One region of the Duganella sp. genome, then DNA from elsewhere that is predicted to be linked to it. Evidence: riboswitches for the same ligand, from Rfam matches in the RefSeq annotation. Region 1 holds a riboswitch; the other holds the start of a gene.
The links. Region 1 has a riboswitch for cobalamin ahead of ABDW57_RS15375 (energy-coupling factor ABC transporter permease). Riboswitches for the same ligand answer to the same signal wherever they lie in the genome.
Positions count from the first base shown of each region.

Region 2: linked by a shared signal. The riboswitch ahead of ABDW57_RS26825 (MotA/TolQ/ExbB proton channel family protein) and the one ahead of ABDW57_RS15375 (energy-coupling factor ABC transporter permease) in region 1 are both predicted to bind cobalamin.

Region 1 covers NZ_JBCNLB010000007.1:216,124-223,890, reverse strand. Annotated here, with positions in the region: gene ABDW57_RS15410 (cobalt-precorrin-5B (C(1))-methyltransferase) at 1-506, opposite strand, end outside; gene ABDW57_RS15405 (precorrin-8X methylmutase) at 503-1,180, opposite strand; gene ABDW57_RS15400 (sirohydrochlorin chelatase) at 1,177-2,049, opposite strand; gene cobM (precorrin-4 C(11)-methyltransferase) at 2,046-2,831, opposite strand; gene ABDW57_RS15390 (ATP-binding cassette domain-containing protein) at 2,828-3,667, opposite strand; gene cbiQ (cobalt ECF transporter T component CbiQ) at 3,664-4,416, opposite strand; gene ABDW57_RS15380 (energy-coupling factor ABC transporter substrate-binding protein) at 4,388-4,696, opposite strand; gene ABDW57_RS15375 (energy-coupling factor ABC transporter permease) at 4,693-5,361, opposite strand; cobalamin riboswitch at 5,475-5,668, opposite strand; gene cobA (uroporphyrinogen-III C-methyltransferase) at 5,752-6,471, shown strand; gene uvrA (excinuclease ABC subunit UvrA) at 6,598-7,767, shown strand, end outside.
Region 2 covers NZ_JBCNLB010000029.1:15,788-23,554, reverse strand. Annotated here, with positions in the region: gene ABDW57_RS26835 (cobaltochelatase subunit CobN) at 1-3,128, opposite strand, end outside; gene ABDW57_RS26830 (DUF2149 domain-containing protein) at 3,115-3,450, opposite strand; gene ABDW57_RS26825 (MotA/TolQ/ExbB proton channel family protein) at 3,452-4,018, opposite strand; cobalamin riboswitch at 4,096-4,314, opposite strand; gene cueR (Cu(I)-responsive transcriptional regulator) at 4,414-4,800, opposite strand; gene ABDW57_RS26815 (heavy metal translocating P-type ATPase) at 4,797-7,064, opposite strand; gene ABDW57_RS26810 (FecR family protein) at 7,131-7,767, opposite strand, start outside.

The sequences.
Region 1 (7,767 bases):
CGCGCGTTGGTGGTTTTCTTTGCCATCACCTGGCCATCCGGCACGCTGACGGTGACTTCGATGCCATGTTCGGCCAGCAGCGCCGGCGCAGCCTCGCGCAGGTTGTCCGCGATGTTCCGACGCGGCACCGGGTTGATCGCCGGCCCGCCCACTTCCAGCCCCAGTCCTGGCATGGTGACCGTGCCGACGCCGTCGCCGGCCACGTAGCACACGGCGCCGGCCTGGCCGGACAGCAGGCGCAGGTCCACCGTGAGATGGGCGCCATCGGTGCAATCAGGATCGTCGCCGGCAAACTTCACCACCATGGCGTGCGCGCGGCCGCTGTCGCAGCGGCCATCGTGGACGGCAAATCGCACCCGGCTGCCGTTGGGCAGCAGGCTTTCGATTTCCGCCGGCACCTGACCATGGACGAGGCCGAGCACCGCCGCGCGCGCGGCAGCGGCGGCGCAGGCGCCGGTGGTAAAACCGGTGCGGGTGCCACGTTCGGCAGCCGCTTTCTCTTTCATGCCGCGGCCTTCTGGCGCGCTTCGGCCAGCGCCAGCAAGGCGTGCAGCGCCGCCACCACCAGCGTAGAACCGCCCTTGCGGCCACGGATGACGATCCATGGAACCTCACTGACCTCGGCCATCAGGTCTTTGGATTCGGCCGCCGAGACGAAGCCTACCGGCATGCCGACCACCAGCGCCGGACGCACGTTCTCCTCGCGGATCAGGCGCACCAGTTCGATCAGCGCGGTCGGTGCGTTGCCGATGCCGACAATGGCGCCGTCCAGCAGGCCAAGGCGATGCGCCTTGCGCATGGCTTGCACGGCGCGCGTGGTGTCTTCCGCCTTGGCGGCGTCGATGACGTCGGCATCGCTGATGAACTGGTGGGTCTTCACGCCGAAGTGCGCGAGGCGCGGCTGCGACAGGCCGGAGCAGATCATCTCCACATCCGCCACCACCGGCGTGGCGCCGGCCAGCATGGCGGCGATGCCGGCTTCCACCGCGTTGGCATGGAAGGCGGTCAGACCATTGAAATCGAAATCGGCGTTGGCGTGGATCATGCGGCGCACGATGGGCCACTGAGCGGCGGTGTAGGCGTGACTTCCGATTTCGGCGTCGATGATGGCGAAGCTGTCGTGCTCTATCGCCTGGCCGGCGCGGGTCAGTTGTTCGGTGACGGTGTTCACGGTGCTCATGCCGGCTGGACCTCCAGGTGGGTGTGCGAATGAGAATGGCCGTGACCAAGGTCGTGCGCGATTTCGCGGTAGCTGCAGCCGTCACATGGCAGGCGGCTGTCCGGTGCGCCGGCATGCAAGTCTTCCACGCGCTGCTCCATCAACGCAAAAATCTCGGCTTCGAAACCGAAATGCTCGCTGCAGGCGAAACGCACTTGCGGATACTGGATGCGCAGGTGTTCCACCTGGCGGTGAATGCGCTGCATCAGCGTGCCGGTGTACAGGTAGTAGGGCAGCACCACAATCTGGCGCATGCCCAGCATGACCTGCCGCTGCACCACCTTCTCCAGACGCGGCCAGGTGATGCCGGTGAAGGCGAGGTCCACCAGTTCATGGTCGCTTTCCTCCATCAGCCAGCGCGCCATCTTGGCCATGTCGCCATTGGCGCCGCGGTCGGACGAGCCGCGTCCCAGCACCACCACGCCGGTGGTGCTGGGGTCCGGCATGTCCAGCGTGCCCATGGCCTTGCGCAGGCGGCGCTTGAGGATGGCCAGTATCGGATCGCACGCCGTCAGGTGCGGCGCCAGCAGGATTTCCGTTTGCGGACAGGCCAGGCGCGCGTGTTCGATCGCTTCCGGGATTTCCATCTTGACGTGGCCGGCGGCGTTCAGGATCAGCGGCACCACCAGCACGCGGCGCGAGCTGCGTGCGGCTTCCAGCAAGGCGGCGTTCATTTCCGGCGGTGCGAATTCGATGAAGCACAACTCGATGCGCCAGTCCGGCCGGCGCGCGCGCCACTGATTGGTGAATTCACGGATTTCCTGGTTACCGGAATCTTCGCGGGAACCGTGGCCGACAATCAGGATGGTGTCCTTGTTTACTGGGTTCATGCGCGGGCCTTTCTGAAACGATGGGTAAAAGTGGGGTCATACAATTTGGAACGCGCCAGGGCCTCCCAGTGCAGCGCGCCCAGCGTGGGGCTGGCGACGATCATGGCCTGGCTGGCGATGCCGGCTTCGCGACAGCGCTGCTTGATGTCGGCCAGCGTGCCGCGCACGATTTTCTGTTCGCCCGGCCAGCTGGCCTTGTGTACCACCAGCATCGGCGCGTCCTCGGCCCAGCCAGCGGCGCGCAGCGCGTTTTCCACCTTGTGCATCAGGGTGATGGACAAGAAGATGCACAGCGTGGTGCGATGTGCGGCCAGGCTGGCGAGATCTTCGCCGTCCGGCATCGGCGTACGGCCTTCCACGCGAGTGAGGATGACGCTCTGGGTCACTTCGGGCAGCGTCATGGATTCGCCGGCGGCCGCCATCGACGCCATGGCGGACGACACGCCGGGCACCACGGCCCATTCGATGCCGGCCGCGCTGAGCGGACGTGCCAGTTCGATCAGAGCGCCGTACAGCGCCGGGTCGCCAGTTTGCAGGCGCACCACGGTAGCGTGGCTGCGGGCTTGTTCGATCAGCCATGCGGTCATCTCTTCCAGCGTCATGTCTTTTGAGTCGCGGATGATGCAGCCGGGCGGCGCGTACAGCGTGACCGCGCGGTCGACCAGCGAGCCGGCAAACAGCACGGCGCCGGTCTGCGACAGCAGTTTCTGGCCTTTGACGGTGATCAGTTCCGGATCGCCGGGGCCGGCGCCGACGAACCAGATTTTTCCAAGGGGTGTCATGCGGGGCTTACTCCTGAATGTTTGAGCAGGTCGAGCAGGGCGTCGGTGCTGCGCGGCGCCGGACCGGCGGGCAGCACGCCCAGCGCGACCAGTTGTGCGTGCAGCGTCAGCGCGGCCGGCGGGCGCTGGCCGGCAGTGCGCAGTGCGTCGGTGTGTGCCGCCAATTCCTGCGCCGGTCCGGAAGCGATGCAGCGGCCGGCCGCCATGATGTGGATATCGTCGGCCCAGCGCAGGGCGAAGTCGATGTCGTGCGTGGACAGCAGGATGGTGACGCCGGGGCGATCCAGCAGCGTCGTGAGCTCGGCCTGCATGGCGGCATCCAGGCCGGCCATCGGCTCATCCAGCAGCAGCACGTCCGGTTGCATGGCGAGGACGCCGGCGATACACACGCGCTTTTTCTGGCCGAAGCTGAGTTGGTGCACCGGACGGCGCGCGTGGTCGCGCAGTCCGACCGCTTGCAGCGCCTCGCGGACCCGGGCGCGCACTTCTTCGACGGGCAGCCCCAAGTTGAGCGGGCCGAAGGAAACGTCTTCCTCCACCACCGCTGAAAACAACTGGCGATCCGGATTCTGGAACACGAGGCCGACACGCCGACGCAACGCGGTGAGTCCGGCGCGGCTGTAATCAAAAGCCTGGCCGTCGATGCGCAGTTGGCCGGCGCCGGGCCGCAGCAGACCGTTGAGGTGCTGCAGCACGGTGGTTTTGCCGGCGCCGTTAGCGCCCAGCAGGGCGTAGCGGCGACCCCGATGCAGCGCCAGGCTGCAGGCTTGCAGGCCGATGCTGCCGTCCGGGTAGCGGTGGTCGACGGCTTCCAGTTCGAGCAATGGGGCGTTCACCAGCGGTCTCCCGCGCCGATGGCGATCATGATGGCGCCGCCCAGTGCAGCCCACGCCTGCTGGCGCCGCGCTTGCGGATAGGCGGCAGGCAGGAAGCGCAAAGCGCCCTGGAAGGCGCGAGCATCGGCAGCCATTTGCAGAGCGGCGGCACGCTGCCAAACTTGCACAGCCATTTGCCCGGCCAGCATGCCAGTTGACCGCCACGCCTCGCGCCAGCCGCGATAGCCGAGACGCGCGCTCTGCGCTGTCGTGCTTTCGTCCCACGCCTGGCGCAGGACGTGCAGCATGCGGTAGCACAGCACCATCATGTCCAGCAGCAGTGCCGGCGTGCGCAGGCGGCGCATCAGCGCCAGCAGGTCGGGCAGCGGCGTGGTGAGGATGAGGCCCAGCAGGGCGGCCAGCATGGCCAGCGAACGCAAGGCGGTATGCGTGACGGCAGGCAGCATGACGGCGGACCAGCGCCAGTTGCCTTGCGCGTCCGGGCCAAACAGCATGGAGAGGCAGGAGAGCAGCAGGAATCCCAGCGGCGGCAACGCGGCGGCGAGATAGGTGCGCGCCGGCACACGGGCGCCGAGCAAGGCCGCCAGCAGCAGCGCGAAGGTCAACGCCCACAAGACGGCCGGGCTGCGCGCCAGCCACGCCGCGACGATGCCCGCCAGCGCAAACAGCGCCTTGGCAGACGGCGCCACAACGCGCCAGCGATTGGCGTAGGCCGACGATTCAATCAGCACGGTGATCCCGCCTGGCATCGCGCCTGGTCCGCTCGCGCGCGACCGAGAAGCCGAGCCAGTAGCCAATGACGCCAGCGCCGATCGCCGCCTGCAGCGCAAACAGCAGCGAGGCGATTTCCTCGCTGGCCGGTTCAAGAATCGGCGCGAACCACGGCGTGTAATCCGGCGCGATATCGCCAATGGCCTGCTGCGCACGCGCATCGGCGCCGCCGAATGCGGCCGGTACGTTCACCAGCCACAATGGCAGCACTGTCAACAGCACAATGGCAGCGCACAGCATCAGGGTGCGCAGCTTCATGCATCCCCCTTCATCACCGGCAGGGCGCGCAGTTCGTGCGCATTGAAGCGCACCATGGCATTCACCACCAGCACCGTCAGCAAGCCTTCGCTGATGGCGATCGGCACCTGCGTCAGGGCGAAGATGCCGGCGAACTTGGCAAACGACACGCCCACACCACCCACCGCCGCAGGAAACGCCAGCGCCAGCTGCAGCGAGGTCGTGACATAGGTGGCCAGATCGCCCAGGCAGGCCGCCAGGAATACCGATGCGGAACGCGACAGGCCCATACAGGCCGCCGCACGCAGCACGCCATACGAGACGAACGGCCCCACCACCGCCATCGAGAACACATTGGCGCCCAGTGTGGTCAAGCCGCCATGCGCCATCAGCAGCGCCTGAAACAGCAGCACCACAAAGCCCACCGGCACCATGGCCGCAGGCCCGAACAGCGCCGCCCCCAGGCCAACGCCGGTCGGATGCGAACAGCTGCCCGTCACCGACGGCAGCTTCAGTGCGGATAACAAGAACGCGAACGCCGCCGCAACGCCCAGCAGCATGCGCCGCTCCGGATGCGCGTGCAGGTCGCGGCCCACGGAGCGCAAGCCCCAGGCCAGAAAAGGCAAGGAAACGGCCGTCCACCCGAGCGCGTGCGCCGGCGGCAAAAAGCCTTCCATGATATGCATTCGAAACCTCCCGTCGAATGGTCTATACGGACACCAGCGGGAGGAAGAAAAGACGGTCGACAGGAATGCGGGACGCCAATAGCCGGTCGACAGCGGCTTCCCGTCACCCCGGGGATGGTGCTGACTTTTTGGGCCGGTATTCTGGCTCGCCTTCATCCTTCTCCGTGTCTTCCCGCGGTTTATCGCAGTGACGTGATGACGGAGTCGTCTGGCTTACAGCAGCGGGGGCTGCACCGGATTCACACCGGTTTCCCGTTTAACGCCATCCCCGGACAGGGATGGGCGCACCCAAGCGTTGCATCTTACACCACGCCGGCAACGCCTGCCAAGCGGAACACCGAAGACGCGCCAGCCGGTATCATGCGCACTGGCACACACGAAAGGATATCTATGTCAGCGCTGGGAAAAGTGTATTTGATCGGAGCAGGGCCCGGCGCGGCCGACCTGATTACGGTGCGCGGTGCGCGTCTGCTGGCGCAGGCCGAGGTGGTGCTGTACGATGCGCTGGTCACGCCAGAGATGCTGGCGTTGTGCCCGGACGCGGACCTGATCTCGGTCGGCAAGCGCTCCGGCCAGCGCTCCACCGCGCAAGCCGTCATCAATCAACAGCTGATCGATTGCGCGCGGCGCTACCAGTGCGTGGTGCGCCTCAAGGGCGGTGACCCGATGCTGTTCGGCCGCGCCGACGAGGAATTGCGCGCGCTGGAAGCGGAAGGCATTGAGGTGGAAGTGGTGCCCGGGATTACCACCGCGCTGGCCGCGGCGGCGGCCACCAAGCAGCCGCTGACCAAGCGCGGACTGGCGCGCAGCGTGGCCTTCTTCACTTCCAGCACCGCGCCCGATGAGCCGGACCACCCGGCGCTGCCGGAAACCGACACGCTGGTGCAGTACATGGGCGGACGCGAAGCTGCCGCCACTGCCGGCCGTCTGCTGGCCGAAGGCCGGCGGCCCGACCTGCCAGTGGTGGTGGTGGAAAACTGCAGCCGCGCCGACCAGCGCGTCCTGCGCCTCACCCTGGCCGACCTGGCGCGCGGGCTGGAAGCGGCGCACGGCCCGGTGCTGGTGATGATTGGTGAAGCATTGCAGCAACGTCAACATCAGGTAAGTTGAAACGCCGCAAGAAAATACTGGTATTATATACAGTATCGCGCGCCCGCCGGCACGATCCAGTCCAAGGTCGGCGCAAGTAATCAAACCCGGCTATAGTTATGGGTTGACTCTAAAGGCAAAAATCCCATGGAACAGATCCGCATTCGCGGCGCACGCACGCACAACCTGAAAAACATCAATCTCGACCTGCCACGTAACAAGCTGATTGTGATCACCGGTCTGTCCGGCTCCGGCAAATCGTCGCTGGCGTTTGACACGCTGTACGCCGAAGGCCAGCGCCGCTATGTGGAATCGCTGTCCGCCTATGCCCGCCAGTTCCTGCAGCTGATGGAAAAACCGGACGTGGATCTGATCGAGGGCCTGTCGCCGGCCATCTCGATCGAGCAGAAAGCCACCTCGCACAACCCGCGTTCGACCGTCGGCACCGTGACCGAGATCCACGATTATCTGCGTCTGCTGTACGCGCGCGTCGGCACGCCTTACTGCATCAACCACCCGGACCAGGCGCTGGCCGCGCAGACCGTGTCGCAGATGGTGGACGCGGTGCTGGCCCTGCCCGAAGGCACCAAGCTGATGATCCTGGCGCCGGTGGTGGCCAACCGCAAGGGCGAACACTCAGACCTGTTCGAGCAAATGCAGGCGCAGGGCTTCATCCGCTTCCGCGTGCAGAGCGGCACGCATGACGCCAAAATCTACGAAGTGGAAGACCTGCCGAAGCTGAAGAAAACCGAGAAGCACACCATCGACGTGGTGATCGACCGCGTCAAGGTCAGCGCCGACATCAAGCAGCGCCTGGCCGAGAGCTTTGAAACCGCGCTGCGCCTGGCCGACGGTCGTGCCGTCGCGTTGGAAATGGATAACGGCACGGAGCATGTCTATTCCAACAAGTTCGCCTGCAACACCTGCGGCTATTCGCTGCAGGAGCTGGAGCCGCGCCTGTTCTCCTTCAATAACCCGATGGGCGCCTGCCCGGAATGCGACGGCCTCGGTCACATCGAGTTCTTCGATCCGAAGCGCATCGTCGCCTTCCCCAACCTGTCGCTGGCGTCCGGCGCGGTGAAGGGGTGGGACCGCCGCAACCAGTTCTACTTCTCGATGCTGTCCAATCTGGCGGCGTACTACGAATTCGATCTGGACCTGCCGTTTGAAAAACTGCCGAAGACCGCGCAGGAAGTGGTGCTGAACGGCTCCGGCAAGCAGCAGATCCCGTTCACCTACATCAATGAGCGCGGCCGCACCGTGGTCAAGGAACACACCTTTGAAGGTGTGGTGAACAATCTGGCGCGCCGTTACCGC
Region 2 (7,767 bases), on a different contig from region 1:
ACGCTGCGGATCGCCATCGCGGTGCCGCCGAGATACTGGAAGAAGTCATCGTTATCCAGCGTCGCAAACAGATTGCTGGAGCGGCTGTGCAGCGCAATCTGACTGCCGGACAGCGCCTGTTTGAACAGGGCACGCCGCTGATCCGGATTGGCCTTGTCGTCGCCCCAGTAGCCGGCGCCGAACGGATGACTCATGCGGTTGATGAAGACGTCCGCCACTTCCTTCTCGTTCTGCCAGGCGTTGGTCAGCGGGATCAGTTTTTCGATCTGCGTGCCGTATGCGCCGCTTGGCACGCCGAAGATGCGCACCGATGCCATGCGCTGCGCCTCCTCCGCTGAAACGCCGCTCGCGCTCAGCGCGGCGGCGGTCTTGCGGCTGTGCGCTGCCATGACGTTGCCGCCTTCATCGTCCTGCTTCTGTGCCAGTTGCGCGGCTTGATCCATCAACGTCAGCAAGTTGGGGAACAGGTCGCGGAACAGGCCGGAGGACACCAGCGTCACATCCACACGCGGACGGCCCATCTGCTTGCGGCTCAGCGCTTCCACGCCGGTGACGCGGCCACGTTCGTCCCATGTCGGCCGGATACCCATCAGCGACATGGCCTGCGCTTCCATCACGCCTTCATGGCGCGAGGTCTCGACGCCCCACAAGTTCATGCTGAGCTTTTCCGGATAGGCGCCGTGGCGCTTGCGGTAGTCTTCCACCAGTTGCTGCCCCAGTTTGGCGCCGGCTTCATAAGTAGTCTTGCTCGGAATGCGCGAGGGATCGAGGCCGAAGAAATTACGGCCGGTCGGCAGCGCGTTCGGATTACGCACCAGGTCTGCGCTGGCGCCGGTCGGAATGTAGCGGCCCGACAGCGCCTGCATCAGGCGGTCCAGCTCCAGTTGCGCGCTTTGTTCGATATCCGCTTCCAGCTGTGAGATGCGTTTCAGCTTCTGCTCTGGCGTGGAGGCGTTATCGAGGCTCACCACCGCACGCGCGGTGGCATTGCGCTGTTCGGGTGCGGGCGCTACGCCGAAGGTATGCAGGCCGAATGGCGTCAGCTTGTTGCCGGTATCATCGAGGTATTCTTCCAGCCCTTCCATATCGGCTTCCGATTTCAGTTCCGACTTCTTCATGTCCTTCAACACGCCGCTCTTGGCAGCAAGCCGGTTGATGGCTTTCAGATGGCTGGCGGCCAGCAGCGGGCTTTTTTGTTCGGCCACGCGGTAGTCGTTCAGCAGTGCACCCAGTTCGCGCAAATCGGGATTCAAACCGGCGACATCGAACGGCGGCGTCATATGATCGATGATGGTTGCCATGCCGCGGCGCTTGGCCTGGATGCCTTCGCCCACGTCGTCCATCACATAAGGATAGATGTTGGGCATGGCGCCGATCAACGCCTCGGACGGATCGCTGTCGGACAGGCCTGCCTCTTTACCGGTCAGCCATTCCTGCGTGCCGTGGGTGCCGATATGCATGACGGCGTGCGCCTTGAAGTCCTTCTGCAGCCACAGATAAAACGCGATGTACTCGTGCGATGGCGGCATGCTGACCTCATTGTGCAGCTTCTCCAGATTCTGCTCCCATGCGCGGCCTGGCTGCGGCGCCATCAGCACATTGCCGAAGCGGCGTGCAGGATAGACGAAGAAGGCCTCGCCCTGGACGTTGCGCCACAGGACCGGCGCCTGCTCCGGCTTGCCCCACGACCGTTCGATCGATGCGCGCAGCGGTTGCGGCAGTCTGGCGAACCACTGCTGGTAGTCGGACAGCGGCACCAGCAAGGCCTGGCCGCTTTCGGCCAGATGCTTCAGACCCGCCATGTAATCGCCCTTGGACTTGCCGGGGTAATTGCCCCACTTCTGGATCTCGCCTTGCAGCTCGCCTTCGCTGGCCGGCAGTGCGTCGCCGGTGCGGTAGCCGTCGTGCTTGAGACGCTGGGCGATCTGCCACAGGCTTTCCGGCAGCACGTTAAGGTAAGCCGCGCCGATGGTCTCGGAACCATGCGGATAGTTAAAGTAAATCATGGCCACACGCTTGTCGCGATTGGCCTGCTGGCGTAGCGCCAGCCAGGCGGCCACGCGTTCGTTGAGACGCTCGATGCGCTCCGCAATCGGCGTCTCCTCCACGTAGGCCAGGCCGGTCTGCGCATCGCTGATGCGTTCGCGGCTGGCGACCACGGTTGGCTGGATCAGGCCCGCCGCCTCGGCGCCGGCCAGTTGCCAGGTGCGCTCGATGATGTCCAGGCCCACTTTGGAATCCTGCCACTGCGCATAGGTCTGCTGACTCAGCGTGATGGCGTTAATCGCCGGCACGCCAAGCTGGTCGAGCAGCGCGCTCACGCTGGCGGTGCCGCCCACCTTCATGCCCAGCGCGACGATCAGGTCGACGCGGCTCTTGCCGTTTTCGTCCAGCAGCAGCTTCAGAGGGACTTCATACGGATAGCCAAAAACCGGCGCCACGTTGTAGCCGCTGGCCTCCAGGCGCGCAACCATAGCGGCCAGCGGCAGCGTTTGTCCTGCCACCAGACTGGCGCGGTAGAACGGCACGGCGATCCACGGCGCGCCCGGTTTGTGGTGCGCGTAACCGCGCACATAGTCGTCGTAGCTGCCGACGGTGCGATTGGCCTGCACGTCATACAGGCCAGCCTCCGGCATCGCGTGCACCGGCGCCACGCTGACCGTAGAGCCGAAGCTGCTGCGCAGGATATAGCGCAGCATATTACCGATGTTTTCCACGCCGCCCTCGGCGTGATAGGCCTGGATGGTTTTATCATCGCGCACACCCAGCTCGCGCAAGCTGTCGTCGATGGCGCCCACCGCAAACACCGGCTTGCGCGCCTTTTGCAGCGCCTGCAATTCGGCGGTCAGGCCGGCCATGGCCTGGCGGCCCTTGACGTTGATGACCGCCACGTCGGCGGAGGCCAACGCGCTACGGTCGGCCGGCGTCAGACCGTTTACCGGCACAATGCGGATGCTGAGATTCAGCGCCTTCAATTCATCCTGAAGACCGCGCACCGCCAGCACGGTGGGTCGCGACTCCACGTCGCCCAGCATCAATGCCAGGGTACGCGGCGCCTGCGCGGACCGCACGTCGCCGGCTACGCACAGCAACAAGACAAGCAAGGCCCACAGCTTATTCCGGAACATAGATCACCTTCCCATCCGGCAGCTGGTACGCCGTGCCCAGGCGCTTGCCTGATCCGGACAGCGGTTTGTCGCTTACCTTGCTGACCTTGATCTCCGCGCCCTTCTTGGTCAGCACTTCGACCCGGCCGTCGGCGGTTTTCTTGGCGATGGTGACTTCCGAGTTCGGGTCCAGCAGGTCCATCATATTCCAGGCCGAGAACAGCGCCAGCATCATCGCCACAATGAACACGATGCTGGCGTCGAACAGATTGGCCACGCCCGATAGCGGATCTTCGCCATGCTCGCCGTGGCGGCTATAGCGATGCTTGTTCAGGTAGCGCATCTCAGCCCTCCGCTGCCAGCAGGGTTTCGGCGGCGAAGGCGATCTCGGTCAGGTCGCTGCGCAGCCAGTGCTCGCGCACCAGCGTCAACACATAGGCGCTGACGCTGCACGCCAGGCCGACCACGGTGGCGGTGAAGGCGGTGGTCATGGACTCGGCCATCTTCGGCAGATTGCCTTGTGCGAGGCCGGCCAGCGAAATGCCCATCGGGATCAGGGTGCCCATCAGGCCCAGTGCAGGGCCGACGCGCACCACGAAGCGCACGCCATCGAGGCGGCGCACGCCGCTGGCATCGGCGCGCTGCACCACGCGTTCGAGGCGCGCGTCCAGCGCTGGCTGGTGCTCCTTGGCGGCGACGACGGCGGCCATTTCCTGTCTGGCGGTGGCGACCAGCATGCGTACACCGCGGCGGCGCTCCAGCCACTCGGCGCCGAAGATGCCGAAGCACACCAGCATATGCAGCACCAGTGCGGCGATGCCCAGCAATACCGGTAGGTAAAGCACATTGGAAATGGAATACAGCAGCGCTTCAATAGAATGAATCGCTGCCTCGGCAGGCAGATTTTGCATAGACGGATTGTGAAAATCAGGGCGCAAACCACTCACCTCCCCGTGAGCGGAATGAACAGAAATGCTCGTGACGCATAGAGCATTTCCACCTGTTTGGCCGGTATCCGGGCTGGCAAGCGTCCCCGCCTGACCTTCCCATGCATGAAGCACAGTGGTTTAGCGAAGCGGGTTGTCGTCATGTGACGACGCTTGTTGACCGTTGCGGGGGCAGCACAGGCTGGCCGGTGAAGGCTCCTGTTTCCCGTTTAACTGCGCACCTGGACAGGCGCGCGGGCACCAAAACGTGGCGAGATTATACTGAAAATCCGGGGTCAGGTCCGCCATTTCTACACGAGCTGGTCTGTAGCGACCGCTACAGACCAGCTCGTGTAGAAATGGCGGACCTGACCCCGGAGTTAGCTGGCGAGGCTTTGGAGAATTGGACAGTCGGGACGATGGTCGCCGTGGCAGCAGCTGGCCAGTGTCTGCAGGGTGTCGCGCATTTCGGTCAGTTCGGCAATGCGCTGGTTGAGTTGCGCTACGTGACCCATGGCGATGGTTTTGACGTCAGCGCTGGCGCGCTCTTTGTTCTGCCACAGCGACAGCAGGTCACGGATCTGATCCAGCGAGAAGCCCAGCTGGCGTGCGCGTTTGACGAAGCGCAGGGTGTGCAGGTCGTTCTCGCCGTAGATGCGGTAGCCGGCGTCGGTGCGCTTGCCGGGCGGGATCAGGGCGATGCTCTCGTAGTAGCGGATCATTTTGGCGGAAACGCCGGTGGCGTTGGCGGCTTGGCCAATGTTCATTGTTGGTTCTCCGGTTTCCAGCGACGCAGCAGGAGCGCGTTGCTGATGACGCTGACCGAGCTCAGTGCCATGGCGCCACCGGCAACCATGGGGTTGAGCAGGCCGAAGGCGGCCAGCGGGATGCCGATCAGGTTGTAGATGAAGGCCCAGAACAGGTTCTGGCGGATTTTGTTGTAGCTGCGACGCGAGATCTGGATGGCGGCGGCCACCAGTGCGGGATCGCCGCGCATCAGGGTGATGCCGGCGGCGTGCATGGCGACGTCGGTGCCGCTGGACATGGCGATGCCAACGTCCGCCGCAGCCAGCGCCGGCGCGTCGTTGATGCCGTCACCGACCATGGCAATGGTGCTGCCCGCGCCTTTCAGGGCCGCGACCGTGCTGGCTTTGTCAGCCGGTAGCATGTTGGCGTTGACGCGCTGGATGCCGAGTTGTTTGCCGACGGTGTTTGCACTGCCCTGGTTGTCGCCGGTGAGCAGGATGGTTTCGATGTGCATGGCGTGCAGGACATCGATGGCGGCGCGGGCCTGCGGCTTGATGCGGTCACCAAAGGCCAGTAGGCCAAGCAGCTGGTGCGCATCGGCGTCGGCCAGCCACGAGATGGTGTGGCCGGCGCGTTCCAGTTCGCCGGCGCGTGCGGCCAGCGCGGACAGCGCGATGCCCTGCTCCTGCATCAACCGCGAGCTGCCCAGCACCAGGCGGACGCCATCCACCGTCGCCGCCACACCACGCCCTGGCAGCGCGCTGACATCGGCAGCTTTCAGCGGGGTGGCGGCGGCTTGCTGGACGGCGCGGGCCAGCGGATGTTCGCTGCCGCGTTGGACGGCGGCGGCCAGCGCCAGCAGACGCACTTCATCGACGCCAGGCGCAGGCGCGAGGACGGCCAGTGATGGCTGCCCTTCGGTCAGCGTGCCGGTCTTGTCAAACGCCACAGCAGTGATGCGGTGCGCCAGTTCCAGCGCTTCCGCATCCTTGATCAGAATCCCGTGACGCGCGGCGACGCCGGTGCCGGCCATGATGGCGGCCGGTGTCGCCAATCCCAGTGCACACGGACACGCAATCACCAGCACCGCCACCGCGTTGATGATGGCCTGCTCCGCACCGCCCCCCGCCAGCCACCAGCCGGCAAAGGTCAGCAGCGCCAGCACCAGCACTACCGGCACGAATACCGCACTCACCCGGTCCACCAGATGCTGCACCGGCGCCTTGGCCGCCTGCGCGTCTTCCACCAGCCGGATGATGCGCGCCAGCGTGCTTTCGGCGCCAACGGCGGTCACGCGCACCAGCAGCAGGCCTTCTCCGTTGATGGCGCCGCCCGTCACACGCTCGCCGGCATGACGCGCCACCGGCAGGCTTTCCCCGGTGATCAAGGCTTCATCGACATGACTGGCGCCTTCAGTGATGACGCCATCGGCGGCGATGCGCTCGCCGGGGCGGATGACGATGATGTCTCCCACCAGCACATCGCTGATGGCAACATCCACGTCCTGCCCATCGCGCCGCACGCGCGCCGATTCAGGGCGCAAGGTTTGCAGCGCGCGGATGGCGGCGGTGGTCTGGCGCTTGGCACGCGCTTCCAGCCATTTGCCAAGCAGGACCAGGGTGATGACGACGGAGGACGCTTCAAAGTACAGGTGCGGCATGGCGGCGGCCGACAGCAGCTGATAGACGCTCAAGCCATACGCGGCGCTGGTGCCGATGGCCACCAGCAGATCCATATTGCCGCTGCGTGCGCGGGCGGCCAGCCAGCCGGCGCGATAGAAGCGCGCGCCCAGCCAGAATTGGACCGGCGTCGCCAGCAACCATTGCAAGCGGCCGTCCAGCATCCAGTGGATGCCGAACAGCTCCAGCAGCATCGGCAACAGCAGAGGAAGCGAGAACAGCGCGGCCAGCAACACGGCCAGGCCGCCGGACGGCCCAGGCAAGACGCGGCGGCCTGGCGGGCTGACGGCGCCCGAACCAGCAGCGGCAGCATTGGTGACGGTGGCGGCAGCGGGAGCGGTGTTGGCTTCGCCGCTTGTGGCCGTGGCGACGGCAGCAGCAGGGGCGACGCCGGGTTCGGACGGCAAGGCTTGATAGCCAGCCTTGTCGACCGCCTGCGCCAGCACCGCAAAGTCGACCGGCTCAGCAGATTCCACCCGTGCCATTTCGGTGGCGAGGTTGACGCTGACCTTGTCAACGCCCGGCACGGCCGCCAGCGCCCGCTCCACCCTGCCCACGCAGGAGGCGCAGCTCATGCCTTCGATTTTGATTGCTTGCTGATTCATGGGACACCCGATGCTGTTTCTACACCTACAGCATCAAGTATCCCACGATAGGAAGGTCAAGGGTTTTTAGCGAACTTCGCAATCCACCGCATTGGACTTGGGCGGGGCCGAATTCGGCTGCGAGCTGGTCGAGCTGTTAAACACCGGCGGCGGCGCGAACGACAGGCCTGGATTGCGCGGCAAGATGATCGGCGGCTGGCTGAAGGACGGCACAAAACCAAACTGGCCGGCATTGAAACTCACGCTGCCAGAAGGATTGCTAACAAAGATCAAGCCCTCGATCACGTGCACGTACAAGCCAGGCGCCACCGGCCCTGATGACGGGCCTGGAGCGGACAGCGGCGAGACCGGAGCCGGTCCCTGCGCCAGCATCAGCGGTTGCACCGGATAGCTGTCGCCCACGGCGGCGGTGCTGGCCATCATCCATGCCTGACGCGCGGCAGCGGCCTGCGCCACAGCTTGGGCGCTCGGCTCAACCCACTCGGCAATGAAGGTGGTGCCGCGTATGCCGATGGTGGCGGTCGGCGTCTTCATTGCAAACTTTTCCTTGTTGCGCTTGCCCAGCAGCCCGGTCACCGAGCGCAGGCCGCCCTTGACCAGGTTAAAGGAGGCGTTGTCGGCCTCCGGCTTGCTGGCGTCGTAAGAAAAATTCTCCACCTTGAAGGTGGTGGACGGCTTGAGCGTGATCTCGCTGTTGTCGATG